DNA from 4 places in the Chenggangzhangella methanolivorans genome. Region 4 is predicted to be linked to each of the others. Evidence: predicted binding sites of a transcription regulator. Region 4 holds the regulator's gene; each other region holds the start of a gene.
The links. The regulator LexA, encoded in region 4, represses DNA repair genes until DNA is damaged. The targets are predictions, from matches to a motif close to TGTTCNNNNTGTGTTCNG.
Positions count from the first base shown of each region.

Region 1: the regulator LexA is predicted to act here: its motif matches at 2,830-2,847, upstream of ACFOWB_RS21195 (DUF3072 domain-containing protein).
Region 2: the regulator LexA is predicted to act here: its motif matches at 6,116-6,133, upstream of dnaE (DNA polymerase III subunit alpha).
Region 3: the regulator LexA is predicted to act here: its motif matches at 2,544-2,561, upstream of ACFOWB_RS02085 (PA0069 family radical SAM protein).

Region 1 is NZ_JBHRXS010000015.1:75,947-83,510, forward strand. It holds gene ACFOWB_RS21175 (hypothetical protein) at 1-262, shown strand, start outside; gene ACFOWB_RS21180 (YciI family protein) at 349-738, shown strand; gene ACFOWB_RS21185 (RNA polymerase sigma factor) at 735-2,000, shown strand; gene ACFOWB_RS21190 (hypothetical protein) at 2,040-2,378, opposite strand; gene ACFOWB_RS21195 (DUF3072 domain-containing protein) at 2,509-2,820, opposite strand; gene ACFOWB_RS21200 (BA14K family protein) at 2,956-3,468, opposite strand; gene ACFOWB_RS21205 (hypothetical protein) at 3,654-4,001, opposite strand; gene ACFOWB_RS21210 (hypothetical protein) at 4,154-4,513, opposite strand; gene ACFOWB_RS21215 (DUF1176 domain-containing protein) at 4,722-5,795, shown strand; gene ACFOWB_RS21220 (DUF7674 family protein) at 5,817-6,197, opposite strand; gene ACFOWB_RS21225 (ornithine decarboxylase) at 6,309-7,541, opposite strand.
Region 2 is NZ_JBHRXS010000006.1:685,141-692,704, reverse strand. It holds gene pyrH (UMP kinase) at 1-80, opposite strand, end outside; gene tsf (translation elongation factor Ts) at 101-1,030, opposite strand; gene ACFOWB_RS14735 (30S ribosomal protein S2) at 1,133-2,182, opposite strand; gene dnaE (DNA polymerase III subunit alpha) at 2,459-5,887, opposite strand; gene ACFOWB_RS14725 (ABC transporter ATP-binding protein) at 6,239-6,952, opposite strand; gene ACFOWB_RS14720 (lipoprotein-releasing ABC transporter permease subunit) at 6,949-7,564, opposite strand, start outside.
Region 3 is NZ_JBHRXS010000003.1:359,200-366,763, reverse strand. It holds gene ACFOWB_RS02100 (GFA family protein) at 1-36, opposite strand, end outside; gene ACFOWB_RS02095 (ribonuclease HII) at 94-762, opposite strand; gene ACFOWB_RS02090 (VOC family protein) at 808-1,236, opposite strand; gene ACFOWB_RS02085 (PA0069 family radical SAM protein) at 1,311-2,489, opposite strand; gene ACFOWB_RS02080 (glycosyltransferase) at 2,641-3,324, shown strand; gene ACFOWB_RS02075 (barstar family protein) at 3,328-3,735, opposite strand; gene moaB (molybdenum cofactor biosynthesis protein B) at 3,739-4,317, opposite strand; gene ACFOWB_RS02065 (hypothetical protein) at 4,544-5,575, shown strand; gene fae (formaldehyde-activating enzyme) at 6,344-6,883, opposite strand; gene ACFOWB_RS02055 (carbonic anhydrase) at 6,909-7,562, opposite strand.
Region 4 is NZ_JBHRXS010000006.1:226,811-234,374, forward strand. It holds gene ACFOWB_RS12255 (ComEC/Rec2 family competence protein) at 1-2,208, shown strand, start outside; gene lexA (transcriptional repressor LexA) at 2,395-3,096, opposite strand; gene ACFOWB_RS12265 (hypothetical protein) at 3,396-3,779, shown strand; gene ACFOWB_RS12270 (molybdopterin molybdotransferase MoeA) at 3,809-5,026, opposite strand; gene moaC (cyclic pyranopterin monophosphate synthase MoaC) at 5,023-5,520, opposite strand; gene ACFOWB_RS12280 (hypothetical protein) at 5,523-5,867, opposite strand; gene ACFOWB_RS12285 (DUF1003 domain-containing protein) at 5,958-6,515, opposite strand; gene trpC (indole-3-glycerol phosphate synthase TrpC) at 6,545-7,339, opposite strand; gene trpD (anthranilate phosphoribosyltransferase) at 7,336-7,564, opposite strand, start outside.

The sequences.
Region 1 (7,564 bases), on a different contig from region 4:
CAAGATCGTGGCGCGGGTCCAGCGCCACCGCTGCGCGCTGACCGACAAGCGCCTCCTGAAGGGCGCGGAGATCGACCACCGCACGCCGCTGCACGAGGTCTGGCGCGATCTGCGCGACCGCCCTTACGCAGAGCTCCTGTCCTATTGGGGCCTCGGCAACCTCCAGGTCGTCAACGCTCCGGCGCACGCGGCCAAATCCGCCGCCGAGGCCGCCGCCCGGGCCTCGCTGCGAGCCGCGGCGCGGCTGTCGGACGCCGCCTGAGGCCGCGCCTACGACAAAATTTCCGGCCGCCTGTCGGCGCGCGCTAGGCTCGCTCGTCCTCAGATCACGAACCGGGTCACGCGACGATGCTCTACGCTGTTCTTTGCTACCACTCCGAAGCGACGGTCACCTCCTGGTCCAAGGAAGAGGACGAGGCGGTCATGGAGAAGCTCCAGGGCGTGAAGCGCCAGCTTGCGGCCGAGGGCAAGCTCGGACCGAACGCCCGCCTGCTGCCCACCACCGCCGCCACCACGCTGCGCAAGTCCGTGGAGCCTCCGCTCGTGATCGACGGCCCGTTCGCCGAGACCAAGGAGCAGCTTCTCGGCTTCTACATCCTCGACGTCGCCTCGCTCGAGGAGGCGCTCGACGCCGCTCGCGCGCTCGGCAAGGTCAATCCCGGCGGCTCCTACGAGATCCGGCCAGTCGGCTACTACGACCCCGCGACCCTCGAACCCGCGCGAGATCCCGTGCCATGACCGACATCGCCTGGATCGACAAGGCGCTCGCCGCCGCGCGGCCGCAGGCGGTCGCGGCGCTCCTTCGCTACTTCCGCGACCTCGACGTCGCCGAGGAGGCGTTCCAGGAGGCGAGCCTGCGCGCGCTGAAGACCTGGCCCGACAAGGGCCCGCCGCGCGATCCGGCCGCCTGGCTGATCTTCGTCGGGCGCAACGTCGCGCTCGACGGCAAGCGCCGGCTTTCCCGCCAGACGGCGCTTCCCGACGAGGACGCGATCTCCGATCTCGACGACGCCGAAGCCGACATGGCCGACCGGCTCGACCAGTCCGACTATCGCGACGACATCCTGCGGCTCCTGTTCGTGTGCTGCCACAAGGACCTGCCCGCCACCCAGCAGATCGCGCTCGCGCTCCGGATCGTGTCGGGCCTCAGCGTGCGCCAGATCGCCCGCGCGTTCCTTGTCGGCGAGAGCGCCATGGAGCAGCGCATCACGCGCGCCAAGGCCAAGGTCGCGACGGCCGGCGTGCCGTTCGAGACGCCGGGCGCGGCCGAGCGCGCAGAGCGCCTCGGGGTCGTGGCCGCGATGGTCTATCTCGTGTTCAACGAAGGCTATTCGGCCTCCTCCGACGAGGTCGAGGCGCGCGCCGCGCTGTGCGACGAGGCGATCAGGCTGGCGCGCCTGCTGCTGCGCCTCTTTCCCGCCGAGCCTGAGATCATGGGGCTTGCGGCCCTCATGTTGCTGCAGCACGCCCGCGCCGCCGCGCGCCATTCGCCCGAGGGCGAGATTATCCTGCTCGAGGACCAGAACCGGGGCGTGTGGGACCGGCCGATGATCGCCGAGGGCCTCGCGCTGGTCGACAAGGCTCTGCGCCACCGCCGGCCGGGCGCCTACCAGATCCAGGCCGCGATCGCCGCGATCCACACCCGCGCCAAGACCTTCGCGCAGACCGACTGGCGCGAGATCGACGCCCTCTATGCGGCGCTCGAGCGCCTGCAGCCCTCGCCGGTCGTGACGCTGAACCGCGCGGTCGCGCTGTCGAAGGTTTCGGGACCGGAGGCCGCGCTCGACCTCATCGCTCCGCTCGGCGAGCGGCTGTCGGGCTATTTCTACTTCCACGGCGTGACCGGGGCGCTGCTGCTGGAGCTTGGCCGCAAGGCCGAGGCCCGGGTCGCCTTCGACAGGGCGATCGCGCTCGCCAACAGCGCGGCCGAGGCCGCGCACATCAGATCCCAGCTCGACCGTCTTGCGGAGCCGCAGGGCTCCGCCGCAGCCAGCGGCTAGGTCCGGGCGCGCTGAAGGCGCGCCCGGAGGTCGTCTCGATCAACGCTGACGGAAGGGCCGGAGCGCCCGGGGCGTGTAGTAGCACCGGCGACCGACATACTTGCCGCACCAGGCGCCGCGGCGATGGACGCGCGACATTGTCCGGCTGCGGAAGACGCCGCGGCGGCGAACGTAGCGGCGCTTGTGCCAGCGGCGATGGCGCACCTCCTGAAGCTGGCCGAGCTTCAGGCTCGTCATCGCTTCGCCGCGAACCTCGGCGCGCAGTTCCTCGAGCGAGCGCGGGCTCGGCCCGGCGCCTTCCGCGCGCGCCGGGACCGTCTCGGTGATCCCCGCGAGCGCGAACGCGCCGGCCAGTGCGTAGAGCAGCGTCTTCTTCATGGCATGTCCTCCGGTTTCTCCCGCCCCGCGCCCAAGGGGCCCGCTTCGAGGCGGAAGCCGGGTCGCGCCATGCGCTCCAGCCCGTCACGATCATGCGGTGAACGATGATCTAGGGCCGCGACGCGCGTCGTCACCTCTTGGCGTTGCGCGCGTCCTTTAATTCGTCGATCAGCGTCGAGGCCTCGGCCTTGGTGAGGTCGTCGCGATAGGCGGCGGCGCCGGTCTCCTCGGAGAGAGTCTTGAGATAGGACGCCTGCGCGCCGGTCATCGGATCATCGCCCGACACCCAATCGGAGGGATCCTTCTCCGCGTTGCTTTCGGGATCGGGCGCGGTCTTCGGATTGGGGTCGACCCGCTGCACGGGCGTGTCCGGCGTCGGGGCGTTCGGGTCGGCCGCGCGACGCTCGTCGGTGCGGCTCGAGGGGGTGCTCTTGTCCAGCATGTCTGCCTCCGTTCGATGTTCGTTCCCTATGAAGCGAACGTCCGCGGCGGCCCGTCGTTCCGGCTGTCGAGCCGACAAAAAACCCCGGCGCTGTCTCAGCGCCGGGGCGGATGGACGTCGGATCGGGCTCGCGCCTTACGGGCAGGCGCGCCGGACGCCGTCATAGGTCACGTAGGTGCCCGACGCCCAGTCGTAGGACCGGTAGCGGTTGGCGCACCACTGCTTGCTCCGCGAGCGGGGAGCCGAGCGCGCCGCGTCGGCCGCGATCGCCCCGAGCGCGAAGCCCGCGACGCCGGCCGCGACCGCGCCGCCATAGCCGCGCCGGCCGCGATAGTAGCGCCGGCCGCCGTAATGGCGCCGGTAGCCGTAGCCGCGGCCCCGCCAGTTCCGGCCGCCTCGGAAGCTGCGCCCGCGATAGCTTCTGCCGCCGCGGAAGCTGCGCCCGCCCCGCCAGCTGCGGCCCGCTCTCCGGCCCTTGCGGACCTCCATCAGGTTGCCGGCCTGCATTTCGGCGAGCGCGTTGGCGCGGATCTCGTCGATCGAGCGAGGCGCGGCGCGACCGTCCGCGGCGTGGGCGCGCGGCGTCGTCTCGGCGTATCCCGCGACGCCGATGACGCCGGCGATCGCGATGGCGAAGAACTTTCTCATGAAATGCGCTGCTCCTGCATGCCGGCCGCCGGTCGGCGGCTGACTTTATCGTCCTCACAAGGCCAACAGCCGGAGGGGCTTTTGCGTTGCGTCAAAGCGGCGTGACCACGGCGTGATCGAGGCCGGACGCAAAACGGCCGGGCCGGCTGGCGAGCCGGTCCGGCCTCTGGTTGCGGCGTGGTGATTTACGGGCGGATGCCGATCACGAGGCCCGGACGGTAGCGCCGGCCGCCATAGTAACGGCGCGGGCCGTAATAGCGCCGGCCGGCATATCGGCGTCCGCCGTAATAGCGGGCGCCGCGCCAGCTGCGGCCGCCGCGCCACTTGCCGCCGCCGCGCCAGGCGCGACCCGCCCTGCGGTCTCGCACCTGCTGGAGGTCGCCGGCGTACATCGCCGTCATCGCGTTCTCGCGCACCTGCTCAAGCGAGCGCGGCGCCGCATTGGTTTCTGCGGCCGCCGCAGGCTGCACGGTCTCGGCCGCTCCCGCGACGCCGAATGCGGCCGCGACTGCGACGATCGTGAACTTCCTCATGGGGCGATCCTTTCTTTTCTCGGTTTCGCCGTTCGCTTCGCAAACCCGCGGGACGCCGGTTTGGTTGCGCCGGCGGGCAAATAGGGCGGCCGAAACGGAAAGAGCCCCGGCGCGGGGGCGCCGGGGCTCTTCGAACCAGATCGGTCTACCGATCAGTAGATGCCGAAATAGATGCCGGGACGATAACGCCGGCCGTAATAGCGGCGCGGGCCGTAATAGTAGCGCCGGCCGTAGTAGCGCCGACCGCCGTAATAGCGCCGACCGCCGTAGAACCGGCGTCCGCCGTAATAGCGGCGACCGCCCCAGTGGCGTCCGCCGCCGCGCCAGCGCCGGCCGACCGTCTGGACGTCGCCCTTGGCGAGGCTCGTCATCGCCTCGGACCGAACCTGCTCGCGGATCTGCTCCAGCGAACGCGGAGCCTTGCTCTCGGATGCGAAAGCCTGCGGAATGGTCTCGGCCACTCCCGTCACGCCGATGGCGCCGGCGATTGCGTAGACGAACATTCTCTTCATAGGTTTCTCCGGTTTCTCTCTTGCGTCCTCGGCTTCCGGCGGAGTTTCCGCCGAGCGGGCCGAAAGACGCGTTCAAGGCGCCGCCCCACCTCGCTATAGACCGCTTTAACGGCGGCCTCGGCCCCACCCTTCGTTCCGGCCCCAAGCCATCTGGTAACGAGTTCGTGATCGACAAGACCGCCCCGCGGGGAGAAAGGCGAGACGTTCGATGAAGACCTGCCTCGCAGCGTTCGCTCTCTGCCTGTCGGCCGCTTCGACCGCCGCCGCGGCCGAAGGCGTGTTCGAATCCTGGAAGACGGCCTGCGCCGCGCAGGCCGCCCCCGGCGATTGCCGCGCCTCGACTGAAGCGGCGGCCTCCGGCGCGACGTCCGTGCGCCTCTCCGTGGTGCGCGAGCCCGCCAAGGACGCGCCCGCGCGGCTCGTCGTCGTGCTGGTCGGAGCCGAGCGGCCGGCGCCGCGGCCGCGCATCGCCGTCATTATCGACGGGGGCCCGCCGCTGCGCTTCGCCTCGGGCTCGGACCTGTCGAGCGGCCCCGGCCCTGCGGCGGACACGACCGAGCTTCGCCTCTCCGACGCCGCGACCCGGCGGCTGCTACCGTTCCTGCGGCGTGGCAAGGTGCTTCATGTCACGGTGTCGGGCGAAGGCGGCGAGCAGGTTTCCGCGGCGCTCCCCCTGCCGGGCTTTGCGGCCGCGGCCGCCGAGCTCGACGCCCGCCAGGGCCGCGTCGCCCGGCAGGACGCGCTCGCCGGTCTGATCGGCGCCGCGGCGCCGGGCGCGCTGTCAGGCCGGCGGCGCGACGTCGGGCGCGACGAGATCCCCGAGACGCTGCGCAAGATCATGGTGGGGCGCGACTGCCCGGTCTGGGACCAGACCGAGACGACGCCCTCGTTCCTCGCCGAACAGTCGTTTGCGGCCGATCTCGGGACCGGGCGCACCCTGTGGGCGATCGTCTGCGCCTCGGGCTCCTACAATGTCGACTACGTGCTGTTCGTCGAGGATCCATCGAAGGCCGCCGACCGGTTCGACCCGCTGCTGTTCGCCGCCTTCGTGGAGTCGATCGGCTGGACCGGCACCGACACCCTCGCCAACGTCGCCTACGACCCCGAACGGCGCGAGCTGAAGGCCTTCGACAAGGGCCGCAGCGCGGCCGATTGCGGGCAGGTCGGGCTCTGGGAATGGGTCGGAGCGGCCTTCCGCATGATCGAGTACCGCGCCAAGGAAGAATGCGACGGCGCCGGAAAGCCCGAGAGCTTCCCGATCGTCTTCAGGGGCGAGAGGTAGGGCGGAACGCAGCCTTCAGCGTTAGCAGGAAAGGGCGTCAGAGTTCCCGGCCCAAAAACGGTCGAGCTTGTCCCACCAGCGTTTGCTCTCCGGGCCGAGCCAAGCCTCCACGGCCGAACCTCCGCGGTCGTCGCCTCCCAGCAGGTTCTGCAGGGACTCGAGCATGCCGATCGTCGCGGCTTCACGAACGTAGGCGTCTCCATCGGCATGCCAGGGCTCGACGACAGCGAAGATCGCGTCGAGGTTCTCAGTCCGCTGCGCGTTCAAACATTCCACGACATGCCGGGCCAATTCGGCCAGGGCGAGATAGAGCGGCGGCTCCGCTTCATCGGACCATTCCGCCGTGAACGCTACCCATCGAGGACGGAAAGACGGGTCCGCCGAGAAGATCGGATCGAACATCTCGTCGCGAGTGATCCGAGAAGCCGCCACGTCCTACCCTTGGTCCGCTGCTTTCGCAATCATCTTTCGGCCCGTCATCAAGGTCTACGGGAATGAGCGCGAGCCTCGCCATCAGCCTGCCGCGCCCCCGCGCGTCTCGAGGCTCGCGAAGCCTTCCGGGCCCTCCCCGGCCTCGAACGGGGTCGCGATTTCGACGAAGTCGTCCGGGTAGAAGCCGTTGAAGCGCGTGCGAAGCGCGAGACTGTAGGCGCCGATATGGCCGATCTCGATCCAGTCGCCGGTGTCGACGCTGTCGGGCAGCCAGAACGGCCGGCTGAGAATGTCCACGGAATCGCAGGTCGCGCCCATGACGCGGAACGGCGCAAGCTTCTCGCCCGAGGTTTTCTGCGCGCGGCGGCGCGCGGGGTCCGGGATGAGACGGGCCGGCAGGGTGATGCGGCCGGTCCAGCTGTCCGATAGCGAGCTCCAGACGCCGTCATTGATGTAGAGCCGCTGGCCCTTCTTCAGCAGCACCCGGACGATGACCGACAGGCAGCGCGCCACGATCACCCGGCCGGGCTCGGCGACGAGCGGCAGGTCGCCGAGGCCCCAGGCGTCGATTTCGCCTTCGATGTCCTTCACGAGCTTGCCGACTTCCGGGGCCGGCGGCGCCGGTCGCTTCGGATCCTCGCCGTAGCGCGCCGGAAAGCCGCCGCCGATGTCGAGCCCGGCGAGCTCCACGCCGGCGCGGCCCCGCACCCAGGCGGCGGTGCCGAGCGCGCGCTCATAGGTTCCGAGATCCTCGACCTGGCTGCCGACATGGAAGGTGAGCCCGGCGCGGAACCCCACCCGGTCGATCCGCTCCAGCAACTCGACGGCGTGAGACGGCGCGGCTCCGAACTTCTTCGACAGCTCGTAGGCCGCATGCCCCTTGGTGGCGAGGCGGACAAAGAGGGTGACGTCCTCCGGATCGAGATCCTGCGCGCGCACGATCCGAAGGATCTTCGCGACCTCGTCCTCGTGATCGAGCGCAAGCGTGCGGATGCCGTAGGTCTCGAGCGCGAGGCGGATGTCGGACTGCGCCTTCACCGGATGCATGTAGAGCTGGAGCGCGTCAGGCGAGGCGCCGCGCGCGGCCTCGAACTCCGCGGGGCTTGCCACGTCGAAGGCGGTGACGCCCGCGGCCGCCAGCCGCTCCAGCACGAAGGGCTCGCCGTTGGTCTTGACCGCATAGGCGGTGGTTCCACGGAACGCCGACAGGAACGCCCTGGCGTCCTCCTCCAGCACGAGAGGGCGGAACCCGTAGACCGGCCGGTCCGGCCGGAGCGCCAAAGCCGCCTCGCGGGCGGTCTCGAAACGTCGCATGCCGATGGCCGGCCTCCCTGCTT
Region 2 (7,564 bases), 460 kb from region 4:
TGAAGGCCGAAACCGGCGGGGCCCATGAGGGCCTCGCCGGACACCTTGACGAGGACTCTTTTGTAGAGGGGCTCAGCCATCTCTCGAGAGTCCTCCGCCGTCACCCCTTCACGCCCGACGCGGCCGCGACCTCGGCGGCGAAGTCGGTCTCTTCCTTCTCGACGCCCTCGCCGAGCGCGAGACGGACGAAGCCCGTCACCTTGATCGGCGCGCCGACCTCGGCCTCGGCCGCCTTCACCGCCTGCGCGACGGTCTTCGAGGTGTCGTGCACGAAGGGCTGCTCGAGGAGGGTGGCCTCCTTGTAGAAGCTCTTGATGCCGCTCTCCACGATCTTCGCGATCACGGCCTCGGGCTTGCCGCCCTCGCGCGCCTTGTCGGCGAGCACGGTCTTCTCGCGCTCGACCACGGCGGGATCGATCGAGCCGGCGTCAAGGCCGGCCGGGTTGGTGGCTGCGACATGCATCGCGACCTGACGGCCGAGCGCGGCCAGCGGCTCCGTCTTGCCCTCGGACTCGAGCGCGACCAGAACCGCGATCTTGCCGAGGTTCGGCGCGACCTGGCCGTGGACATAGGTGCCGATGACGCCGCTCGACACCGAAAGCGCGGCCGCGCGACGAAGCGTCATGTTCTCGCCGATCTTGCCGATCGTCGCCTGGACCTTCTCGGCGACCGTGCCGCCGCCCGGATAGGACGCGGCGAGAATCGCCTCGACGTCCTCGCCGACGCCGAGCGCGACGGTCGCGATCGAGGTGACCATCTCCTGGAACTCGGGGTTGCGGGCCACGAAATCGGTCTCGGAGTTCACCTCGACGGCGACCGCCTTGGCTCCGTCGCCGGCGAGCGCCACGAGGCCTTCGGCGGCCGTGCGGCCGGCCTTCTTGGCGGCCTTGGCCAGACCCTTCTTGCGAAGCCAGTCGACCGCGGCCTCGATGTCGCCCTCGACCTCGTTCAGCGCGTTCTTGCAGTCCATCATGCCGGCGCCGGTAGCTTCGCGAAGCTCCTTCACCATGGCGGCGGTGATGTTGGCCATATCGATCCTCAGCAAACATACGTCGTCGCCCGGAACGACGTCCGGGCGACGGAAATGAACATCAAACGTCCGTCGCTAACGTGACGGACGGACGAAAAACCGTCAGGCCGCGAGGCTGGCGAGCTGCTCGCGCGCCTGGGCGACCCAGCCCTCGCGCTCGAAACGGCCGTTGAGCTTCATGTCGCCGTCGGCCTTGGAGACGTCGACCGGGCTCATCGCGGCGATCTGCCAGTAGTGGTAGATGCCGTACTCGTTGAGCTTCTGCTCGAGCTGCGGGCCGACGCCCGAGAGCTTCGACAGATCGTCCGGAGCGCCACGCGGAGCGGCGATGAGCTCGAAGCTCTCCTCGACGGTCTCGACCGGCGCGTCGGAGGTCGCGACCACCGCGGCCTCGGCCTCGTCGGCGAGCACGGGCTCGATCACCGGAGCCTCCTGAGCGCCGAGGTCGACGCCCGAGTCGCCCTGGCCGCGGCCGATGCCGTCAAGCGCGGCGCGGGCGATCAGGTCGCCATAGAGCGCGAGCGCGCGGCCGGCGTCGTCGTTGCCCGGGATCGGATAGGTGATGCCTTCGGGATCGGAATTGGTGTCGAGGATCGCGGCGACCGGGATCCCGAGACGGCGGGCCTCCTGGACGGCGATCTGCTCCTTGTTGGTGTCGATCACGAAGATGAGGTTCGGCAGGCCGCCCATGTCCTTGATGCCGCCGAGCGTCTTCTCGAGCTTGTCGCGCTCGCGCGACAGGGTGAGGCGCTCCTTCTTGGTGAAGCCGTGGGCTTCGCCGCCGAGCATCTCTTCGAGTTTGCGCAGGCGCTGGATCGAGCCGGAGATCGTCTTCCAGTTGGTCAGCATGCCGCCGAGCCAGCGGGAGTTCACGAAATACTGGGCCGAACGACGGGCCGAGTCGGCCACGACGTCGGCGGCCTGGCGCTTGGTGCCGACGATGAGGACGCGGCCGCCGCCGGCGACGACGTCCGACACCGCCTGCAGCGCGCGGGCGAGCAGCGGCACGGTCTGGGCGAGGTCGATGATGTGGATGTTGTTGCGGACGCCGAAGATGTACGGGCCCATCTTCGGGTTCCAGCGGTGGGCCTGATGGCCGAAGTGCACGCCGGCCTCGAGGAGCTGGCGCATCGTGAAGTCAGGGGAAGCCATTCGTCAGTTCTCCGGTTTTCGCCTCCGCGGGGGTTCGACGGAGCCCATGGGCTGGACCCCGATCCGGAACGGCTTGGTTCTCGCCGTCAATTCCCGCGTGTGGAATGGCGCGGCTTATAGGCGGAACGGAGGGAAAAAGGCAAGGGCGCGGAGCGTCGGATCCGGCCTGAAGCGGCCGCTGCGGCCGCCACGCCTGTTCACAGGCATGTCCGGCAACGGCAAGCGCCGTCTTTCGGACGCCGCCGAAGGGGCTCCCTGACCGACCGCCCTCCCCCGTCAGGCGGCCTCGACCGCCACCACGCCCGGCACCGTCTTGAGCGCGCCCGCGACCTGCGGCGAGACGCGATAGCGGCCCGGCAGCCGGATCTCGACCTCCGTGCCGGCCTCGAGCAGCATCACGAGCGAGACCTCGCCGTCGCCCTGCTCGAGCCGCTTCTGGAGCGCCTCGTAGGGCTCGGGACCGCGCAGGAACACGCGCACCGACTTCTGCTGGCGCTCGGCGGCGCGGTCGAGCGGCTCGACCCCTTCGAGACGGATGCGGACCTCGTCGCCCTCGAGCGCGGCGTTGACGGTGACGATGACGGGCGTGTTGGGCTCCAGCAGGTCGCGGTGGAGCGCGAGGCCTTCGGAGAAGATCACCGCCTCGTAGTGGCCGGTCGGGTCCGACAGGGTGACGATGCCCATGCGGTTGCCGGTCTTGGTCTTGCGCTCCTGGCGCGACAGGACGGTCGCGGCGAGGCGCCCGGCGGTCGCGCCCTGCTTCACGGCCGCGACGAATTCGGCGTAGCGCTTGACCCGCAGCCGGTCGAGCAGGCCGGCGTAGTCGTCGAGCGGGTGGCCCGAGAGAAAGAAGCCCACGGCCTCGTATTCGCGCTTCAGCCTCTCGCCCGCGGTCCAGGCCTCGTGCGGCTGCGGCCGGATCGGCTCGTCGGCCGCGCCGAAGAAATCCGACTGGCCGAGCGCCTCCCCACCCTTGGTGCGGGCCGCGGTCGCCATCACCGTCTCGACGCAAGCGAAGGCCGAGGCGCGGTCCGGCATCAGCGGATCGAGCGCGCCGGCCTGGACGAGGCTTTCGAGCCCGCGCTTGGGCAACGCCTTCACGTCGAGCCGCCGCGCGAAATCGTTGAGGTCGGAAAAGCCGCGCGCGCGCCGCTCGGCGACCAGCCCCTCGACGGCGGAGGCGCCGACGCCTTTGAGCGCCGCGAGCGCATAGAGGATCTCGCCGTTCTCGACGTCGAAGGCGACGTCGGAGCGGTTGACGTCGGGCGGGCGCACCGTGATGCCGAGGCGCACCGCCTCCTGGCGGAACTCCGCCAGCTTGTCGGTCGAGCCCATGTCGAGCGTCATGGAGGCGGCCATGAACTCGACCGGGTAGTTGGCCTTCAGATAGGCGGTCTGGTAGGCGACGAGCGCGTAGGCGGCCGCGTGGCTCTTGTTGAAGCCGTAGTCGGCGAACTTCGCCAGCAGGTCGAAGATCGTCGAGGCGTCGGCCTTGCCGATGCCGCCCGCCACGCAACCCGTGACGAAGCGCTCGCGCTGGGCGTCCATCTCGGCGCGGATCTTCTTGCCCATCGCGCGGCGCAGCATGTCGGCCTCGCCGAGCGTGTAGCCCGCGAGCGACTGCGCCGTCTGCATCACCTGTTCCTGATAGATGATGACCCCGAACGTCTCGCCGAGGATCGGCTCGAGCTTGGGGTGTGGATATTCGGGCTTCTCCTGCCCGTGCTTGCGCGCGCAATAGGTCGGGATGTTGGCCATCGGGCCCGGGCGGTAGAGCGCGACCAGCGCGATGATGTCCTCGAAGCGGTCGGGCTTCATGTCGGCGAGCGCGCGCCGCATTCCGGCGCTTTCGAGCTGGAACACGCCGACCGTCTCGCCGCGCGAGAGCATCTGGTAGGCGGCGGCGTCGTCGATCGGGATCTTGCCGAGGTCGATCTCGATCCCGCGGCGCTTCAGCAGCGCGACCGCGGTGGTGAGCGTCGTCAGCGTCTTCAGGCCGAGAAAGTCGAATTTCACCAGGCCCGCAGGCTCCACCCATTTCATGTTGAACTGGGTCACGGGCATGTCGGAGCGCGGGTCGCGGTAGAGCGGCACGAGCTCCGAAAGCGGACGGTCGCCGATCACGATGCCGGCCGCGTGGGTGGAGGCGTGTCGGTAGAGCCCCTCGAGCTTCAGCGCGATGTCGAGCATCCGCCCGACGGTCGGATCCTGTTCGCGCGCCTCGGCGAGCTTCGGCTCGTCCGTGACCGCCTGCTTCAGCGTCACGGGGTTGGCCGGGTTCTGCGGCACCAGCTTGCAGAGCTTGTCCACCTGCCCGTAGGGCATTTCGAGCACGCGACCGACGTCGCGCATCACGCCGCGCGCCTGCAGGGTGCCGAAGGTGATGATCTGCGCGACGCGGTCGTGTCCGTAGCGATCCTGCACGTAGCGGATCACCTCTTCGCGGCGGTCCTGGCAGAAGTCGATGTCGAAGTCGGGCATCGACACGCGTTCGGGATTGAGGAAGCGCTCGAACAGCAGGCCGAAACGCAACGGGTCGAGGTCGGTGATCGTGAGCGACCAGGCGACGAGCGATCCCGCGCCCGAGCCGCGGCCCGGGCCGACCGGAATGTCCTGCGCCTTCGCCCACTTGATGAAGTCCGAGACGATCAGGAAGTAGCCCGGGAACTTCATCCGCTCGATGACGCCCAGTTCGAAGTCGAGCCGCGACTCGTAGGTCTCGCGGTCGAGCCCCGGCGCGACGCCATGCGCCTCGAGCCGCGCCTTCAGACCCGCCACCGCCTGTGCGCGAAGCTCCGCCGCCTCGTCCTCGCCGGCGGTGAAGCGCGGCAGAATCGGCTTCTGCGTGCGCGGTCGATGCGCGCAGCGCCGCGCGATCTCGACCGTGTTTTCGAGCGCCTCGGGGAGGTCGGAGAACAGGGCCTTCATCTCGGCGCGCGACTTCAAAAAGTGCTCGGCCGACATCTGGCGGCGCTCGGTCTCGGCGAGCACGCGGCCCTCCGCGAGGCAGATCAGCGCGTCGTGGGATTCGTGGTCGGCTTTCTCGCCGAAGCGCGCGCCGTTGGTCGCCACGATCGGCAGGCCCGCGCCATAAGCGAGGTTGAGCAGGCCGCCCTCGACCGCCTTCTCGCCCGCCAGATCATGGCGCTGGATCTCGACATAGAGCGCGTCGCCATAGATCGCGGCGAGCCGATTGAGCCGAGCCGCCGCGACGTCGTCCGCGCCTTCGGCGAGCGCCCGGTCGATCGGCCCCTCGGGTCCGCCGGTGAGCGCGATCAGTCCCTCGCGATGGGCCTCGAGCAGGTCGACGGACACATGGGGCGCGGCGTCGCCCTCCCCGTCCAGGAAGGCGCGGCTCGAAAGCGCCATCAGGTTGCTGTAGCCGGCCGCCGAGCGCGAGAGCAGCACGATCGCGGGCGCGCGCTCCTCCTTCATCGGCCGACCGGAGCGCTGCTCGCGGTCCTTGAAATCGACGCTGAGCGTGAGGCCGACGATCGGCTGCACGCCGCCGCCGGACAGCTTCTCGGAGAATTCGAGCGCGCCGAACAGATTGTCGTCGACGAGCGCGATCGCGGGCTGGTGGTCGGCCTTGGCGAGAGCGGCGATCCGCGCGACCGTCAGCGCGCCTTCGAGCAGCGAGTAGGACGAGCGCACGTTGAGATGCACGAAGCCCGGGTCGGTCTTCAGGCCGGCGGTCGCGTCCAAATCCCGATCCTCCGTTCAGTCGGTCCCCACTCTAGCGGAGGCGCGGCCCCGAGCCGACGCTTCAGGGGCGCGCGCCCACAACAAATGGCCGCGTCAGACCGCCGCCAGCACGTCCGCCCACAGCGCGAGCGCGCCGATGAACGCCGCGACCGAGCAGAGCTCGAGGCAGCCGAACGCGAAGGACTTGACTTGATCGACGAACATCTTGATCTCCTCTTGGATCCTTTATGTTCCTTATCTGTTCCCATCTGCGGTCGCGAGTCAAGCGTCGCCGGGCCGAGCCGCGAGGTGCCGCCGGGACGACGGGAATCGCGGTTAGCGAAAGGTGAACGAAGGCCGGACGCCGGCCTCTTAGACGTCGACCACAAGCCCGTCGCGCAGCGTGATGCGGCGGTCGAGCGTGGCGGCGAGGTCGAGATTGTGGGTCGCGACGATGGCCGCGAGCCCGGACGCGCGGGCGAGCGAGGTCAGCGTCTTGAACACATAGGCCGAGGTCGTCGGGTCGAGATTGCCGGTCGGCTCGTCGGCGAGCAGCAGCCGCGGGGCGTTGGCGACCGCGCGGGCGATCGCGACGCGCTGCTGTTCGCCGCCTGAAAGCTCGGCCGGCCGATGCGTCAGCCGCGCGCCCAGGCCGAGATAGGCCAGGAGGTCGGCCGCGCGCTCGCGCGCCTCCTTCTCCTTCAGGCCTCGGATGACCTGCGGCAGCGTGACGTTCTCGAGCGCGGTGAACTCGGGCAGCAGGTGATGGAACTGATAGACGAAGCCCACCTGGTTGCGCCGCATCGCGGTGCGGGCGGCGTCGTCGAGCGTGGCGGTCGGGCGGCCCTCGATATAGACCTCGCCTCCGTCGGGCTTCTCGAGCAGCCCCGCGACATGCAGCAGGGTCGATTTGCCGGTGCCCGACGGCGCGATCAGCGCCACCACCTCGCCGGCCGCGATCGAGGCCGAGGCGCCGTTCAGCACCTCGAGCGACGCCTCGCCCTGCACGTAGCGTCGCACGACGTTCTCGAGCCGCAGCACAGGCTCTTCGGCGGCCGGATCCATGGGGTGGGACGCGTCGGTCATTCGTAGCGCAGCGCCTCGACAGGATCGAGCCTGGCGGCTCGCCAGGACGGGTAGAGCGTGGCGAAGACCGAGAGGAACAGCGCCATCAGCACCACCGAGGCGGTCTCGCGGGCGTTGGGATCGGCCGGGAGCTTGGAGAGGAAGTAGACCTCGGGCGAGAACAGCTCGGTGCCCGTGAGATACGCGAGGAAGGCGCGGATCGACTCGACGTTCCAGCACACGATCATGCCGAGCGCGAAGCCCGCGAGCGTGCCCACGACCCCGATCGACGCGCCGGTGATCAGGAAGATGCGCATCACCGAGCCGCTCGTCGCGCCCATGGTGCGCAGGATCGCGATGTCGCGGCCCTTGTCCTTCACCAGCATGATGAGGCCCGAGATGATGTTGAGCGCCGCCACCAGAACGATGAGGGTGAGGATGAGGAACATGACGTTCCGCTCGACCTCGAGCGCGGAGAAGAACGTCTTGTTCCGGTCGCGCCAGTCCAGAAGATAGATCTGGCGCCCGGCCGCGGCGTGAAGCTTGGGCTTCACCTCGTCGACGCGGTCTGGATGCTCGAGATAGATCTCGATCGAGGAGGCGTCGCCCTCGCGGTTGAAATAGGCCTGCGCC
Region 3 (7,564 bases), on a different contig from region 4:
GCCGCAGCGGCACGAGCCCTTGAGCGTCATCGGCATGGCGACCTCCTTCCCGTCACGGAAAGAAAAGGCCGTGGGCCGCAATCCGGTTCCGCCTCAGGCGGCGGCGATGAGCGCCGCGATCGGGGCGAAGCCGCGGCGATGATGGGGGCAGGGGCCATGGCGGCGCAGCGCCGCAAGATGCTCCGGAACGCCATAGCCCATGTGGCGCTCGAAGCCGTAGAGCGGGAATTCTTCCGCGACTCGCGCCATGATCCGGTCGCGCATCACCTTGGCCACGATCGAGGCGGCGGCGATCGACTGCACGCTCGCGTCGCCCGCCACCACCGCCTCCGCCCGGCAGGCGAGGCCCGGCGGAGCGACGTTTCCGTCGATCAGCGCGAGGTCGGGCGGAACGTTCAGCCCTGAGAGCGCGCGGGCCATCGCCCAAAGGGTCGCGCCCCGGATGTTGAGGCGCTCGATGGTGACCGTGGAGGCCGCCACGAACGAGACGCTGGCGCTCGCCATGATCTCCGGGAACAGCGCCTCGCGCCGCTCCCGGGTCAACGCCTTGGAGTCGGCGAGGCCCGCGGGGATGCGCGTGGGTTCGAGCACGACCGCGGCCGCGACGACGGGGCCGGCCAGCGGCCCGCGCCCTGCCTCGTCGACGCCTGCGACGAGGCGTGCGCCTGCGGCGATCGCGGCGGCCTCACGCGCGAAAGTCGCGGCGACGCGCGGAGCGGCGGCTCGGGTCTTCGGCCTGGAGATCTTCGCGACGTTTTCCATCGCGCGAAATTGGGCGATTCGCGCCCGGCGCGCGACCTCGGAAGTTCAGGCCGGCAGACGCGTCTGCCCCTCGGCGTCGGTCCAGAACGGGTTGTGGGCGAGCTCCCACAGATGGCCGTCAGGGTCCGAGACGTAGCCGGCGTAGCCGCCCCAAAAGGTCTTTTCGGCCGCCTTCACGAGATTGCCGCCAGCCGCCACCATGCGCACGACCGCCTTGTCGACGTCGCCCGGCGAAGCGAGGTTCCAGGCGAGCGACTGGGCGCGAAAGCCTTCGCCCTCCGCCTCGACGCCGGCGTCTTCGGCCAGCGCCTCGCGGCCGAACAGCGCGAGCGCCACGCCGCCGACGTCGAAGAAACTGACGCCGTCATTGCTCTGCGAGGATTTCACGAGGCCGAGTTGTTCGTAGAACGCCGTCGCCTTCGGAAGATCGGAGACGCCGAGCGTCACCAGGGTGAGGCGAAGCGGCAGGGGCATCGAAGCCTCGCTCGGTTACGCGGCGTGCGGCGCCCGTGAACGGTCCTCATCTTACGCAGAGTTTAGGATTTGGTTCAAAATAGCGACAGCTGGACGTCATTGGCCTCGCCTTTTGCGCGTGCGGGCGGCGTGAACAGGTCCGTGCGCAACCGGAGATGGCGCCGCGCGAGGTTGAGGCGTCGCGCCGCGAGTTCGAATCGGCGCCCGATCGTCCAGGCGACGACGCCCTCGCCGGTCTGGCGCACGCCCCAGCCCGAATCGTAGAGCTTTCCGCCGCGGGTCTCGCGCACCAGCGACAGGATGCGCCGCATCTTGGCGGGGTGGCGCTCCAGCAGCCAGTCGGAGACGAGATCCTTGATCTCGTTCGGCAGGCGCAGCAGCACATAGCCGGCCTCGGTCGCGCCGGCGGCGTGCGCGGCTTCGAGCAGCCGGTCGATCTCGTGGTCGTTGAGCGAGGGAATGATCGGGGCGGTCAGCACCGTCACGGGAACGCCCGCCTGCGCGAGCTTCGCCACTGTCTCGAGGCGCTTGGCCGGGGTCGGGGCCCTCGGCTCCATGTCGCGGGAGAGCGCGGGGTCGAGCGTGGTGATCGAGATCGCGACCTTGGCGAGCCCCTGCGCCGCCATGCGGGCCAGAATGTCGAGGTCGCGCGTCACGAGCGCCGACTTCGTCACGATCCCGACCGGATGGCGCGCCTCCTCCAGCACCTCGAGGATTTTTCGCGTCAGCCGGTGGGTGCGCTCGATCGGCTGGTAGGGGTCGGTGTTGGTCCCGAGCGCGATGGTGCGGGGCTTGTAGCTCGCCGCCGCGAGCTCCCGGCGCAAAAGGTCCGCGACATTGGGCTTGGCCACCAGCTTCGACTCGAAATCGAGCCCGGGCGAGAGGCCGAGAAACGCGTGGGTCGGCCGCGCGAAGCAGTAGACGCAACCGTGCTCGCAACCGCGATAGGGGTTGATCGAGCGGTCGAACGCGATGTCGGGCGACTGGTTGCGGGTGATCGCCGTGCGCGCGGTCTCGAGCGTCACTTCGGTGCGGAAGTCCGGCAGCTCCTCGCCGGTCTCCCAGCCGTCGTCGACCTCGACGCGCGCATAAGGCTCGAACCGGCCGCTCGCGTTCGTCGTCGTGCCCCGGCCGCGCCGGCGGGAGCGGTCGATCGGAAGCGGCTCGACCTCGGACGCCGCGGGCTTCAGCGAGGCGCCGGAAACCGGCGCGGCGTTCTGGTGCGGGAAAGCGAGCTTCAGGGCTGCGGTCATCTGCTGCCTCCAGTGCCTGCGGGGTCGTGGCGGTCCCGAAGCTAGGATCGACGTCAGAACAAATCAAGAACATTCATCATCGTTCCGTTTTGAGACGCCGAGGGGCAAAACCGCAACGGACAGAAGGCTTCTGGCATGCTAGCGATCTGACATGTTGAGCGTGGTGATACCCACCCGGAACGACGAAGCGAGGCTCGTGCCGACGCTCGCGGCCCTTGTGCCCGGCGCGGCCGACGGCCTCGTTCGCGACGTCGTGGTGACGGACGCCGGCTCGACCGACGCCACCGTCGAGATCGCCGACCTCGCCGGCTGCGACGTGATGCAGGGCCGGCCCGACCGCGGCTCGCGCCTCGACGCCGCCGCCCGCGCGGCCAAGGGGCCGTGGCTGCTGTTCCTCGAGCCGGGCGTCGTGCTCGACGAAAGCTGGCGCCATGAGGCGCGCCAGTTCGCCGACGCGCTGGAGCGCACGGGCGAGACTGGCCGCCGCGCCGCGACCTTCAGCTTCGGGCAGGACGGCTTCGGCCGGCAGGCGCGGATGGCGGAGGTCTCGGCCGCGCTGTCGCGGCTGCTCACCGGCCTGCCGCGGCCCGAACAGGGGCTGCTGATCCACAAGAGCTTCTATGAAAAGACCGGCGGTTTCCGTCCGCTCGCCGTGATGGCGGAGGCCGATCTCGTCCGCCGCATCGGGGCCGGGCGTCTGACGCGGCTGCGCGCGCGCGCGCTTGCGCCCGCAGGCGCGACGCCGAAGGAGCGGTCAGGCGGCCTGAAGTCCGCGCTGTGCGCCGGCCTGCTGATGCTGCGCGTGCCGCCGAGCCTGCTCGCGCGGCTCTACTGAGCGTCAGCCCCGGAGCGTCGCCGGGTCGGCCGCCAGCAAGGCCTCGATCCGCCCGCGCAAGTCTTCCGGAAACACGACTTCCAGCTCGTGCGGGTCTTCGAAGCGCCACCAGCGCACGGCGTCGCGAAGCACGATCAGGTAGAGCTTGAGTTCGCGCTCCGGCAGGCGCGGCAGGCGGTCGTGCACCAGGATGATCTTGCGGTCCGACATCCAGCCGAAATCGCAGAGGCAGTCCAGAAGACCGTCCCAGTCGAATCCGAAGTCGCGGGGGAACCACAGCGATTTCGAGAAGACGGCGAACAGTTCGTCCTTGGCGCTGATGTCGCCCGGAAGCCGCCAGTAGAACGAGCGCCCGTTGATCCGGCCGCTGAGGTCGGGTTCGAAACGGAAGGTTTCGAGGCCCGGGCGCATCGTTCAGGCCCCGCCTTGCGGCGGGGCCGCGCCCTTGAGCTTGCCGCGCTTCAGGTGTTCGTCGAGCCGGGGAAGGATCTCGACGAAGTTGCAGGGGCGGTGGCGATAGTCGAGCTGCGCCTTCAGAACCCCGTCCCAGGCGTCGCGGCAGGCGCCGGACGAGCCCGGCAGCACGAACACGAAGGTCTTGCCCGCGACGCCCGCGGTCGCGCGCGACTGCAGCGTCGAGGTTCCCACGGTGCCCTTGGAATAATCGTGGAAGAGGGCCGAAAAGCCGTCCATGCGCTTCTCGAACAGAGGCTCCAGCGCGTCCGGGCTCAGGTCGCGGCCGGTGAAGCCGGTGCCGCCGGTGGTCAGCACCACGTCGGTCGCCGGATCGGCGACGAAGCCCGAGACCGCCGCGCGCAGAGCCTCGCGGTCGTCGCGCACGATCTGCCGTCCCGAGACGCGATGGCCGGCCGTCTCGATCCGCTCGCGAAGCGTCGCGCCGGACTTGTCGTCGTCCGGTCCGCGCGTGTCCGACACGGTCACCACCGCGATGCCGAGCGGCACGAAGGGGCGGTCCTCGTCGATGCCTGCCATGGTCGCAACCTTTCGCCGAGTCGAACCGGATAATACCGCATTTGGGCGACGGCGCGACCAATGCGCGCGGGTCGCGCTTTCGTGAGGAGCGCCGGCGCCGGGGAAGCACGGCTTGCGCAGGCGCTTCGAGCCGCCATCTCCTTCAGGCCAGCACTTACGCATCCGGGCGCGCGAATTCCATGATCGGTCCTGCGGTTTCCTCCTTCGATCCCCGGCCGGCGTTCTGATGGGCGCGCGGGCGGTCCGTGTCGTGGACTGGACGTCGCGCGGTTGCCGGGTCGCGCTCGCGGCCTCGCTCGTGGTGGTCGCGGTCGGAGCGGCGTCGGACCTCGGCTACACCGTGCCGCTCGAGGTCGCGATCGAGCGCGGGCTCGCAGAGGCCGCCCCGGCGGAGCGTCTCGAGGCCCGCGCCCGCGCAGCGCTCGAGGCCGACGACGTCGATCTCGCCCGCGGCTTCGCGGATCTCGGCCAGCAGCTCGGCCGGCCGCTTACAGCGGAGACGCTCGCTCGGCTTTCGGCCGCCGAAGCGCCAGCCGCCGTCGCCATGCGCAACGCCCGCGGCGCGGCGCGCGGCTTCGCCACCGGCGAGATTGACGGGACGGCCTCGCTCGCCGGGGCGATCGCGGCCGACCTGACGGTGATCGGCGACCTGCGCGATCTCGCCCGCGAAGGCGTCGCGCGCGCCAAGGGCGAGGAGCACAGCGACCTCATTCTCGGCCTCGCCGCCGCGGGCGTGGCGGTGACGGCCGCGACCTATGTGAGCGCCGGCGGCGCGGCGCCGGCGCGCTTCAGCCTGTCGGTGCTCAAGGCCGCGCGGCGCACCGGCGCGATGACGGCCGAGTTCGCCGCCGATCTCGGCCGCCGCTTCGCCAAGGCGGCAGGGCGAACCGCCGACGCCGCTCCCGAAGCGAGCCGCGGCGCGCGGGCGCTCGGCGCGCTGTCGGGCCCGGCCGCGGATCTGCGCGCGGTCGGCTCGGCGGTGGGAACGGCCGAGACCGTGCGGATGATGAAATATGTCCGCACCGTCGACGACCTGCCGGATCTGCGCCGCTTCGCGGAGCGCTTCGGCGCGCGCTCACGCGCGGTCGCGGAAGTGATGGGGCGGGCGAGCCTGCGGGCGTTCCGCACCACGGTGCGCTTCGCCGAGCTCATCGCCAAGCACCTGATCGCGATCGCAATGTGGCTCGGCGGGCTGCTCGCGGGCGCGGTCTCGAACGTCGCGTGGCGGGGCGTGCGGTTCTTCGCGGCGCGGGTGTAGCGCGACCCTTGTCCCGGACTTGATCCGGGACCCAGAACCGAAACGCTTTCTCGCCTAAGCGCCGCCGCTCGCCGTGTTCTGGTCTCGCCGCAACGGTTCCGTGTCCCGGATCAAGTCCGGGACAAAAAATGTGGCTCGGCGGGCTGCTCGCGGGCGCGGTCTCGAACGTCGCGTGGCGGGGCGTGAGGTTCTTCGCGGCGCGGGTGTAGCGCGACCCTCGTCCCGGACTTGATCCGGGACCCAGAACCGACACGCTTTCTCGCCTAAGCGCCGCCGCTCGCAGCGTTCTGGTCTTGCCGCATCGGTTCTGGGTCCCGGATCAAGTCCGGGACAAGAAAGGCGGCTCGGCGGGCTGCTCGCGGGCGCGGTTTCGAACGTCGCGTGGCGGGGCGTGAGGTTTTTCGCGGCGCGGGTGTAGCGCGACCCTTGTCCCGGACTTGATCCGGGACCCAGAACCGACACGCTTTCTCGCTCAAGCGCAGCCGCTCGCAGCGTTCTGGTCTCGCCGCATCGGTTCTGGGTCCCGGATCAAGTCCGGAACAAGAAAGGCGGCTCGGCGGGTTGCTCGCGGGCGCGGTCTCGAACGTCGCGTGGCGGGGCGTGAGGTTCTTCGCGGCGCGGGTGTAGCGCGACCCTTGTCCCGGACTTGATCCGGGACCCAGAACCGACACGCTTTCTCGCTTAAGCGCCGCCGCTCGCAGCGTTCTGGTCTCGCCGTAACGGTTCTGGGTCCCGGATCAAGTCCGGGACAAGAAAGGCGGCGTCGTCTCAGTACTCCACCACGCCGTCGAGGGCGTAGTGCTTGATCGTCTTGCGGTTGGCGATCAGCTCGTCGATCGTCGGCTCGCTCGCGAAGGCGCGCTTGATGGCGAGCTTCATCGCCTCGTAGTTGGTCCGGTAGAGGTCGGCCTTGTCGAGGTTTTCGTCCTCGGCGCAGCGCAGGTCGAGCCAGATCGTCGCGACGATACAGATGTCCTCGACGATCTCCTTCGGGATGACGCCCTCGATCACGCTGTCGAGCACGCCATCCGAGATCGCGCCCTGAACCACGCCGCCGAGCAGGTCGACGTATTCGGCGCTCGGGATCGTGACCTTCGAGGTCATCATGGTGGCGGGCTTCACGAGCTGGTTGAGGTCGCGCACCGCGAACATGCAGGTGTGGCCGACGCTCTGGGCGAGCATCGACGCGAAGGCGTGGCCGACCGGGCCGCTCTTCAGGCCGATCACGATCTCGGGCATGGCGTCGGTCGCCTGGCCCTCGGCCGCGAGCACGGTGGCCTCGCCGGTCAGCATGGTGAGATCGGTCATCGAAGTCTCCTGAAGGAAGGGAAGGTCACTGGCCCGGCGCGTCGGCCCAGAAGCCGCGCTCGTCGCGGCAGCGGAGGCACCCGTTCGCGACGCCGAAATGCATGCCGGTGATCTCGAGGTCGCCGGCGTTCACGCGCTCGGCGAGCCACGGGAACGTCATGAGGTTCTCGACGGTGACGTCGACGCAGGCCTCCTCGGCCGCGCTCTGGCGTTCCTCGCCCTGAAGCGCGGGATCGACGTGCGCGCGGGCGCGCGCGGCGATGTCCATCCAGCCGGCGACGAAGTCCTGGGCTTCCGGCGGGGCGCCGTTGAACAGCGCGTTGACGCCGCCGCAGCCGGCATGCGCCAGCACGACGATGCGCTTCACCTTCAGCACCCGCACCGCGAACTCGATCGCGGCGCTCGCGCCGTGGTGCCGCTGGTCAGGCGCGTAGGGCGGCACGAGAGCCGCGACGTTTCTCAGCACGAACAGCTCGCCCGGCGCGGCGTCGAGGATCTGCTGGGGGTCGACGCGGCTGTCGGAACAACCCACCACCATGACCTTCGGCGACTGGCCCTTGGCGAGCCGTTCGAACCGGCGCTGCAGCTCCGGCCAGGCGTTTTCGCGGAACCGGCGGTAGCCGTCGAACAGCGCGTCGAGCGAGCCGGCGGCCGGCTCCGGACGTTCAGTTTCGCCCATCT
Region 4 (7,564 bases):
CCGGGCCTTTGGCGCGCCGCGCAGGGCTGGCTGCTCGACCGCCTCGCCGAGGAGGCGGAAGCCGGCCGTCCCGCGCTCTGGCTGCCGGTCGCTTTCGGCGTCGGCTGCGCGGTCTATTTCGCCGCCGCGCATGAGCCGGAGCTCTGGGCCGCGGCGCTCGCTTTCGGGATCTCCGCCGGCCTTGTGGTCGCGGCGCGAAAGCGCTTCCTTATCCTTGGCCTGGCTGTCGGGCTTGCGGCCGTAGCGGCGGGGTTTTTGGCCGGAAAGCTCGCGACGATCCGCGCCGACGCGCCGGTTCTGGCGCGCCCGATGTCCGCGGAAGTCGTCGGCCGCGTCGCGCTGATCGAGCCGCGCGAGAACGCCAGGCGGCGGGTGACGCTCGAGGTCGAACGCTTCGGCCCGCTCGAGGACGAGGACCTGCCGCGCCGCGTGCGCTTCACGCTTGGGCCCGAGCCCGCCTTCACGGCCGGAGACCGCGTCTCGCTCGAAGCTTTCTGGCGGCCGCCCGAGGGGCCGGTGCGGCCCGGCGGCTACGACTTCGCGCGCGTCGCCTTCTTCAACGGGATCGGCGCGAGCGCCTTCGCGCCGAAGAACGTGAAGGCCTGGGGCCCTGCCGAAACGCAAGGCTGGGACGCGGCCCTTCAACGATTGCGCGAACGGCTGACGAAGCGCATCACCGCCGCAGTGGGCGGTCCTGAAGGAACGGTGGCGGCCGCGCTCGTCACCGGCGTTCAGGGGCCGATCCCGCAGCCGACCGAGGACGCGCTGCGCGCCGCGGGCCTCAGCCACATCCTGTCGATCTCCGGTCTTCACATGGCGCTGATCGCCGGGACGCTGTTCGCTCTCGTGCGCGCGGCGCTGGCGCTCATTCCGGGCCTTGCGCTGCGATGGCCGGTGAAGGGCGTCGCAGCGGCGCTCGCGCTCGCCGGGGCGACCTTTTACCTGGCGCTCTCGGGCGCGGAGGTCGCGACGCAGCGCTCCTACGTCATGATCGCGGTGGCGTTCGTCGCGGTGCTGGTCGGCCGCCCGGCGCTGTCGCTGCGAAACTTCGCGCTCGCGGGCCTCGCCGTGATGGCGCTGACGCCCGACGCGCTGCTCGGGCCGAGCTTCCAGATGTCGTTCGCGGCGGTCGCGGGCCTCCTCGCCTGGTTCGAGGCGCGCAAGGGCAAGGCGAAGCCGCCGCCGCCCGAAACCCTTGCGGGCAAGGCGCTGCGCTGGTTCGCCGCCGCCGCGGCCGTCGCCGTGATGACGACGATCGTCGCGGGTCTCGCGACCGCGCCCTTCGCCGCCTATCACTTCCACCGCACCACCCCCTATTCGCTGGTCGGCAACGCGCTCGCCACCCCGCTGCTCGGGATCATCGTGATGCCGAGCGTCGTCGGCGGCCTCGCCTTCGCGCCGCTCGGGCTCGACGGACCTTGGTGGCAGGCCATGGGCTTTGGCCTGCGCGGCGTATTGGCGATCGCCGAGACCGTCGCCTCGTGGCCTGGCTCCGAACGCTTCGTGTTCGCCTTCGGGGAAACGGCGCTCATCCTGTTCGCGGTCGGGATCGCCTGGCTCTGCCTGTGGCGAACGGCGCTGCGCTATCTCGGCGCGCCCGCGATCGGCCTCGCGCTCGCGCTGGCGGCGTTTCCGGCGCGGCCCGACGTCGTGATCGACGCCTCCGGACGGCAGATCGCCGCGCGCGGGCCCGACGGGCGCCTGGCGATCCTCGGAGGCCGGGCGTCGAGCTTCTCGGCGAGGGTCTGGCGCGGGGCTGACGGCGAGGCGCCGGGGGGCCCGAGTCCCGACGGCGGGCGCTGCGACTCGCAAGGCTGCGTCGCGCCGCTTTCCGGCGGTGGAGAGGTCGCGCTCGTGACCGACGCGCGGGCCTTCGCCGAGGAGTGCCGGATTGCGACGCTCGTCGTCACGCCGCTCGTCGCGCCGAAGGCCTGCAGCGAAACCGCGGCGGTCGTCGACCGGCGGACGCTCGCCGCGACCGGCGCGCTGGAGCTGACGCGGCAAGGCGTGGCGTTCTCGGCCAAGGCGGCGCGCGATCCGGCCGGACGGCGTCCGTGGACGGGCCCTATGCTTCGCGATCCGCCGCCGGCGGAGGCGCTGCGGCTGAGCTTCGCCACGCAGCCGAAGGCGGCCGGACCGCCGCAGGATCACAAGATCGTCGATCCCACGGAACCGGACGATATGACAGGCGACGGCGAAGAGCCCTAGCGTCTGCGGCCGCTCGATGCCGCCGACATATCCGTCCCCCTTCCCTTGCGGGAGAGGGTTAGGGGGAGCCTCCGAACTTTACAAAAAGGCGCCGCCCGCGCCCCTCAAGCGGCCAGCGCTTCGCGTCGCCTACCTTCTCCCACAGCGGGATAAGGAGAGACGCCGTCGCGTCGAAAGGCGAAGCCTTCAATACCGGCGGATCAGCCCCACGAGCCGGCCCTGGATCGCGACGCGGTCGGGGCCGAAGATGCGGGTCTCGTAGGCCGGGTTGGCGGCCTCGAGAGCGATCGAGGCGCCGCGCTTCCTTAGACGCTTCAGCGTCGCCTCTTCGTCGTCGACCAGCGCGACGACGATGTCGCCGGTGTCGGCGGTGGTCTGCTTCTTGATCAGCACCAGGTCGCCGTCGAGGATCCCGGCCTCGATCATCGAGTCGCCGCGCACTTCGAGCGCGAAATGCTCGCCGCCGCCCAACATGTCGGGCGACACCGAGATCGTGTGGCTGCGCGACTGGATCGCCTCGATCGGCACGCCGGCGGCGATGCGCCCCATGACGGGGACGGAGACCGAGCGGGGATCCTCATCCTCGTTCGCTGGCTGCGGACGGCGGCCGAGGCTGCCCTCGATGACGTTCGGAGAGAACCGGCCGGTCGGCCGCGTGACGGCGGGAGCGGCGGCTTCCGGCAGCTTCACCACCTCGAGAGCCCTGGCCCGGTTCGGCAGGCGGCGGATGAAGCCGCGCTCCTCCAGCGCCATGATGAGACGGTGGATGCCGGACTTCGACTGAAGCCCCAGCGCATCCTTCATCTCCTCGAACGAGGGGGGAACGCCGGTCTCCTTCAGCCGCTCGTGAATGAAGCGCAGGAGATCATATTGCTTGCGGGTCAGCATCGACGGCTCCGCGCGAGGCCAAAACAAATCATGAACACGACCGTAACTGTTCTAGACATGTTCCGCAAGCGTTAACATCCCGTTTCCGTCCGCGTGTCGGACAGACGAACGAGCGACGCGCCGCCGATGCGCCTCGCCGCGCAGCACGACCAGAGAGGGCGTAGGACCGATCTCCGACAAGCCGGGCGCCCGCGGCGATAGGTAGTCTTGCGGATGCCCGCCACGGTTGCCGGCGTCTAAACTTGTCGGAGTGCGGTCGCGCGTCGCGATCTCTAAGCAACCGACATCAGGAGACGACGATGCGTCGACTGGCCTTCGCGGTAGCGTGCGGTGTTGCGGCGTCTTGGTCCATGGCGGGCGAGGCGGCCGCGCGTGACTATTCTGGAAAATACAAGAGCAAGATCACGCTGCCGAACGGCGACGTCGTTAAGGCGAACGTCACGATCGTCAAGGTCGATGGTAGTATCTATCGATCTGAGTCAAAGTACGGGGATTTCATAGAGCTTTCGATGTGCTTTGCCGAGGAAGATCGCTTGAGTTGCGGATTTGCTCCCAAGTCCGGCGGCGGCTATGTCGGGTTCAGCATCTATGAGCCGGATGGATCGGGCAAACTGATCGGCAAATTCGCAGAGACGTCCACTCAGAAGCTCGGCAAGGAAGTCTTGACGCCCGTCGGGAAGTAGACGCTTCGGTCGGCCGCTTGCGGCGAGCCTTAGTAAGGATGCGGCAGCGCGAGGATCCGGCATGCGTCGCCGGCCTTCGCGGCCGGGGCGTGCGCGGGGCGGACCAGCAGGCATTCGGCGTCCGAGAGTCGGCGCAGCATCGACGAATCCTGCCGCGGAAACGCGGTCGCGACGGGAACGCCGTCAAGCCCGATTTCGAGCGCGGCGCGCATATAGTCCTCGCGCTGGTCGTTCTCGGGCATGTCGCGGCCGAGCCTGGCGGGCAGCAAAGCCGGATCGAGGTCCGCGCGCCCCGACAGCCGCCTGAGCGCGGGCGCGAGGAACAGCAGCGAACAGACGATCGACGAGACCGGGTTGCCCGGCAGGCCGAGCGCGAGCGTCGCGCCGCGGCGGCCCGCCATCATGGGCTTGCCTGGCCGCATCGCGATCTTCCAGAAGTCGAGCGTCACGCCCTCGGCCTCGAGCGCGGGCTGGACGAGGTCGTGGTCGCCGACCGAGGCGCCGCCGAGCGTGACGAGAATGTCGGCCTCTTCGGCGAAGGCGCGGGCGATCGCGGCGCGGATCGCCTGCGGCCGGTCGGGCGCGATGCCGAGGTCGAGCGGAACGCCGCCCTCGGCGGTCACGATCGCTGAGATCGCGAAGGCGTTCGAGGCGACGATCTGGTCCGGGCCGACAGGGTCGCCCGGCGCGACGAGCTCGTCGCCGGTGGCGAGGATCGCGACGCGCGGGCGTCGCGCGGCCTCCACCGCGGGATGGCCGAGCGCCGCCGCGAGCGCGAGGTCGCGCGCGCCGAGGCGCCGGCCGGCCTCGAGCAGCGCCTCGCCCTTCGAGAAGTCGAGCCCCGCCCGCCGGATGTGGCGCCCGGCTTGGGCCGCCTCTCGCGCGGTGATCACGTCGCCGTCGCGGTCGGCGTCCTCCTGGATGAGGATCGCGTCGGCGCCCTGCGGCACGGGCGCGCCGGTGAAGATGCGCGCCGCCTCGCCGGGACCGATCAAGCCGCCGAAGCTCTTTCCGGCCGCCGACTCGCCGACGACGCGCAGCCGCGCGCCCCCGGCTGCGTCCGCGGCGCGGACCGCGTAGCCGTCCATCGCCGAACAGTCGCAGGGCGGCTGGTCGCGGAGCGCATGGAGCGGAGCGGCGAGCGTGCGCCCAAGCGCCTCGGCGAGCACGACGCGCTCGGCCGGCAGCGGCGCGAGGCCCGCGAGGATGCGCGCGCGCGCCTCGGGGACGGGAAGCAGGCCGCTCACGCCGGCTCCCCGGCGTGGAAGTCGCCGGAGCGGCCGCCGGACTTCGACAGCAGCCGCACGCCCTCGATCCGCATGCCGCGATCGACCGCCTTGGTCATGTCGTAGACGGTGAGGCACGCGACGGTCACCGCCGTCAGCGCCTCCATCTCGACGCCGGTCGGGCCGGAGACGCGGGCGGTCGCGGAGACGCGCACGCCCGGCAGACTGTCGTCGGGCGTCAGCTCCACCGAGACCTTGGAGAGCGCCAGCGGATGGCAGAGCGGAATGAGCTCGTGGGTCCGCTTGGCCGCCATGATGCCGGCGATGCGGGCGACGCCGAGCACGTCGCCCTTCTTGGCCTCGCCCTCGACGACGAGACGCAGGGTCTCGGGCGCCATGACGACGCGGCCCTCCGCCGTCGCCTCGCGGGTCGTGGCGGGCTTGCCGCCGACGTCCACCATGTTGGCCTCGCCGGAGGCGGACAGATGGGTGAGACGCGGGGAAACGTCGGTCATCGTCAGGCTCCCGAGAACAGGGGGGCGAGGGCGTCGAACGAGACCGCCGCGCAGACGCCGAGGCCCGTCAGGATCAGCCCGACGAGATAGATCTTGGTCGCCTTGTCGTAGATCTTCTTTCGGAGCCCCTCGATCGGCAGCAGGAGCGCCAGCGCGCGGATCTGCAGCGCGACGCCGACGAAGATCATGAGGGCGGGCGGCGTGTCGTAGCTGTGCCAGACGCCCGGGCTCGACGCCCATTGCGACAGGAAGCCGAGAGAAAAGGAAACCGTGACGCCGAACGCCGTGATCGTGCCGTTGCGGAACGTGGCGTCGAGCGGCGGCGGGGGCGGGTCTTCCGGCGTCATGGTCGTGGTCGCTGGCTGGCGTGGCGCGGGCGGCGGCGCTTGGCGCGGCGGTTTTCGTTCGGAGCGGCGAGTGATGGCGGGTCGCGCGCCTCAACGCAACGGGCGCTGCTCGAGCAGGCGCGTGAGCAGGGCGATCTGCTCCTCCTGCTTGGCGACCAGCGCGACGAGATGGTCGTTCCTCAGCGCGTCGAGCTTGTCGTGCAGCGCCATGATCTCGATCTCGGCCTTCAGGTTCACCTCGTAATCGAGTTCGGCCTGCCGCCGGTCCTTCGCCGACTGGCGGTTCTGGCTCATCATGATGATGGGCGCCTGGATCGCGGCCAGCATCGACAGCATCAGGTTGAGGAAAATGAAGGGGTAGGCGTCGAACGGACGCGTCAGCAGCCAGACGTTGGCGACCGCCCAGATCGCCAGAATGACGCCGAAGATGACGATGAAGGTCCAGGATCCGCCGAACTGCGCCACGCCGTCGGCGAGCCGGTCTCCGAAGCTGTCGGCGTCGTCGTCGGGCGAGGGAGGCCGCGCGATGAGCTTGCGGCCGCGGGCGAGCTTGAGGACGCGCTTCTCGGCGTCGTCGAGGGCGTTGAGCGCGCGGCCGAAGACGCGGTGCGAGGCCTGGTCCAGCTCTGGCGAGGTCTCGTTCGTCATGGCAAGACCTCCTTGTCCGGCGGAAGCCTTCAGGCCGCGAGCAGCGACCGGGTCGCGGCGGCGACGTCGGGCTGGCGCATGAGGCTCTCGCCGACGAGCAGCGTGCGGCAGCCGACGGCGGCCAGGCGCGCGGCGTCCGCGGAGGTGAAGATCCCGCTCTCGCCGACGAGGATCCGGTCGGCCGGAACGCGGGCCGAGAGCTCCTCGGTCGTTTCGAGGCGCACGTCGAAGGTGCGCAGGTTGCGGTTGTTGACGCCCACGAGGGCCGTGCCGAGCGGCAGCGCCCGGTCGAGCTCTTGGCCGTCATGGACCTCGACCAGCACGTCCATGCCGAAGTCGCCGGCGGCGGCGACGAGGTCGCGGGCCTGCGCGTCGGTCACGGCCGCCATGATGACGAGGATGCAGTCGGCGCCGAGCGCCCGGCTCTCGGCCACCTGGTAGGGATCGTAGAGGAAATCCTTGCGGATGGCGGGCAGCGGGACGGCGTCGCGGGCTTGGCCCAGGAACTCGGGCGCGCCCTGGAACGAGGGGCCGTCGGTCAGCACCGAAAGGCAGGCGGCGCCGCCGGCCGCATAGGCGCGCGCGAGCGCCGGCGGGTCGAAGTCGGCGCGGATCAAGCCCTTGGACGGGCTTGCTTTCTTGATCTCGGCGATGAGCGCGGTGCGCCCGTCCGCATGGGCGGCGCGGATCGCCTTGACGAAGCCGCGCGGCGGGGAGGCGGCCTCCGCCGCGCGCCTCACCTCGGCGAGGGGGCGGGCGGCTTTCGCGGCCTCGATCTCCTTGAGCTTGTAGGCGCCGATGCGCTCCAGCACGTCTGCGGTCATTCGGCCGTCTCCGGGTTCGAGACGCGGATCAGGGCGTCGAGGCGCGAGGCGGCGGCGCCGCTGTCGATCGAGGCGGCGGCGAGCTCCGCGCCCTCCAAGAAACTCTTGGCGCGGCCCGCCACGATCAGCGCGGCGGAGGCGTTGAGGATCGAAATGTCGCGATAAGCCCCTGACTGGCCATCCAAAACACGGCGCAGCGCGGCGGCGTTTTGCGCGGCGTCGCCG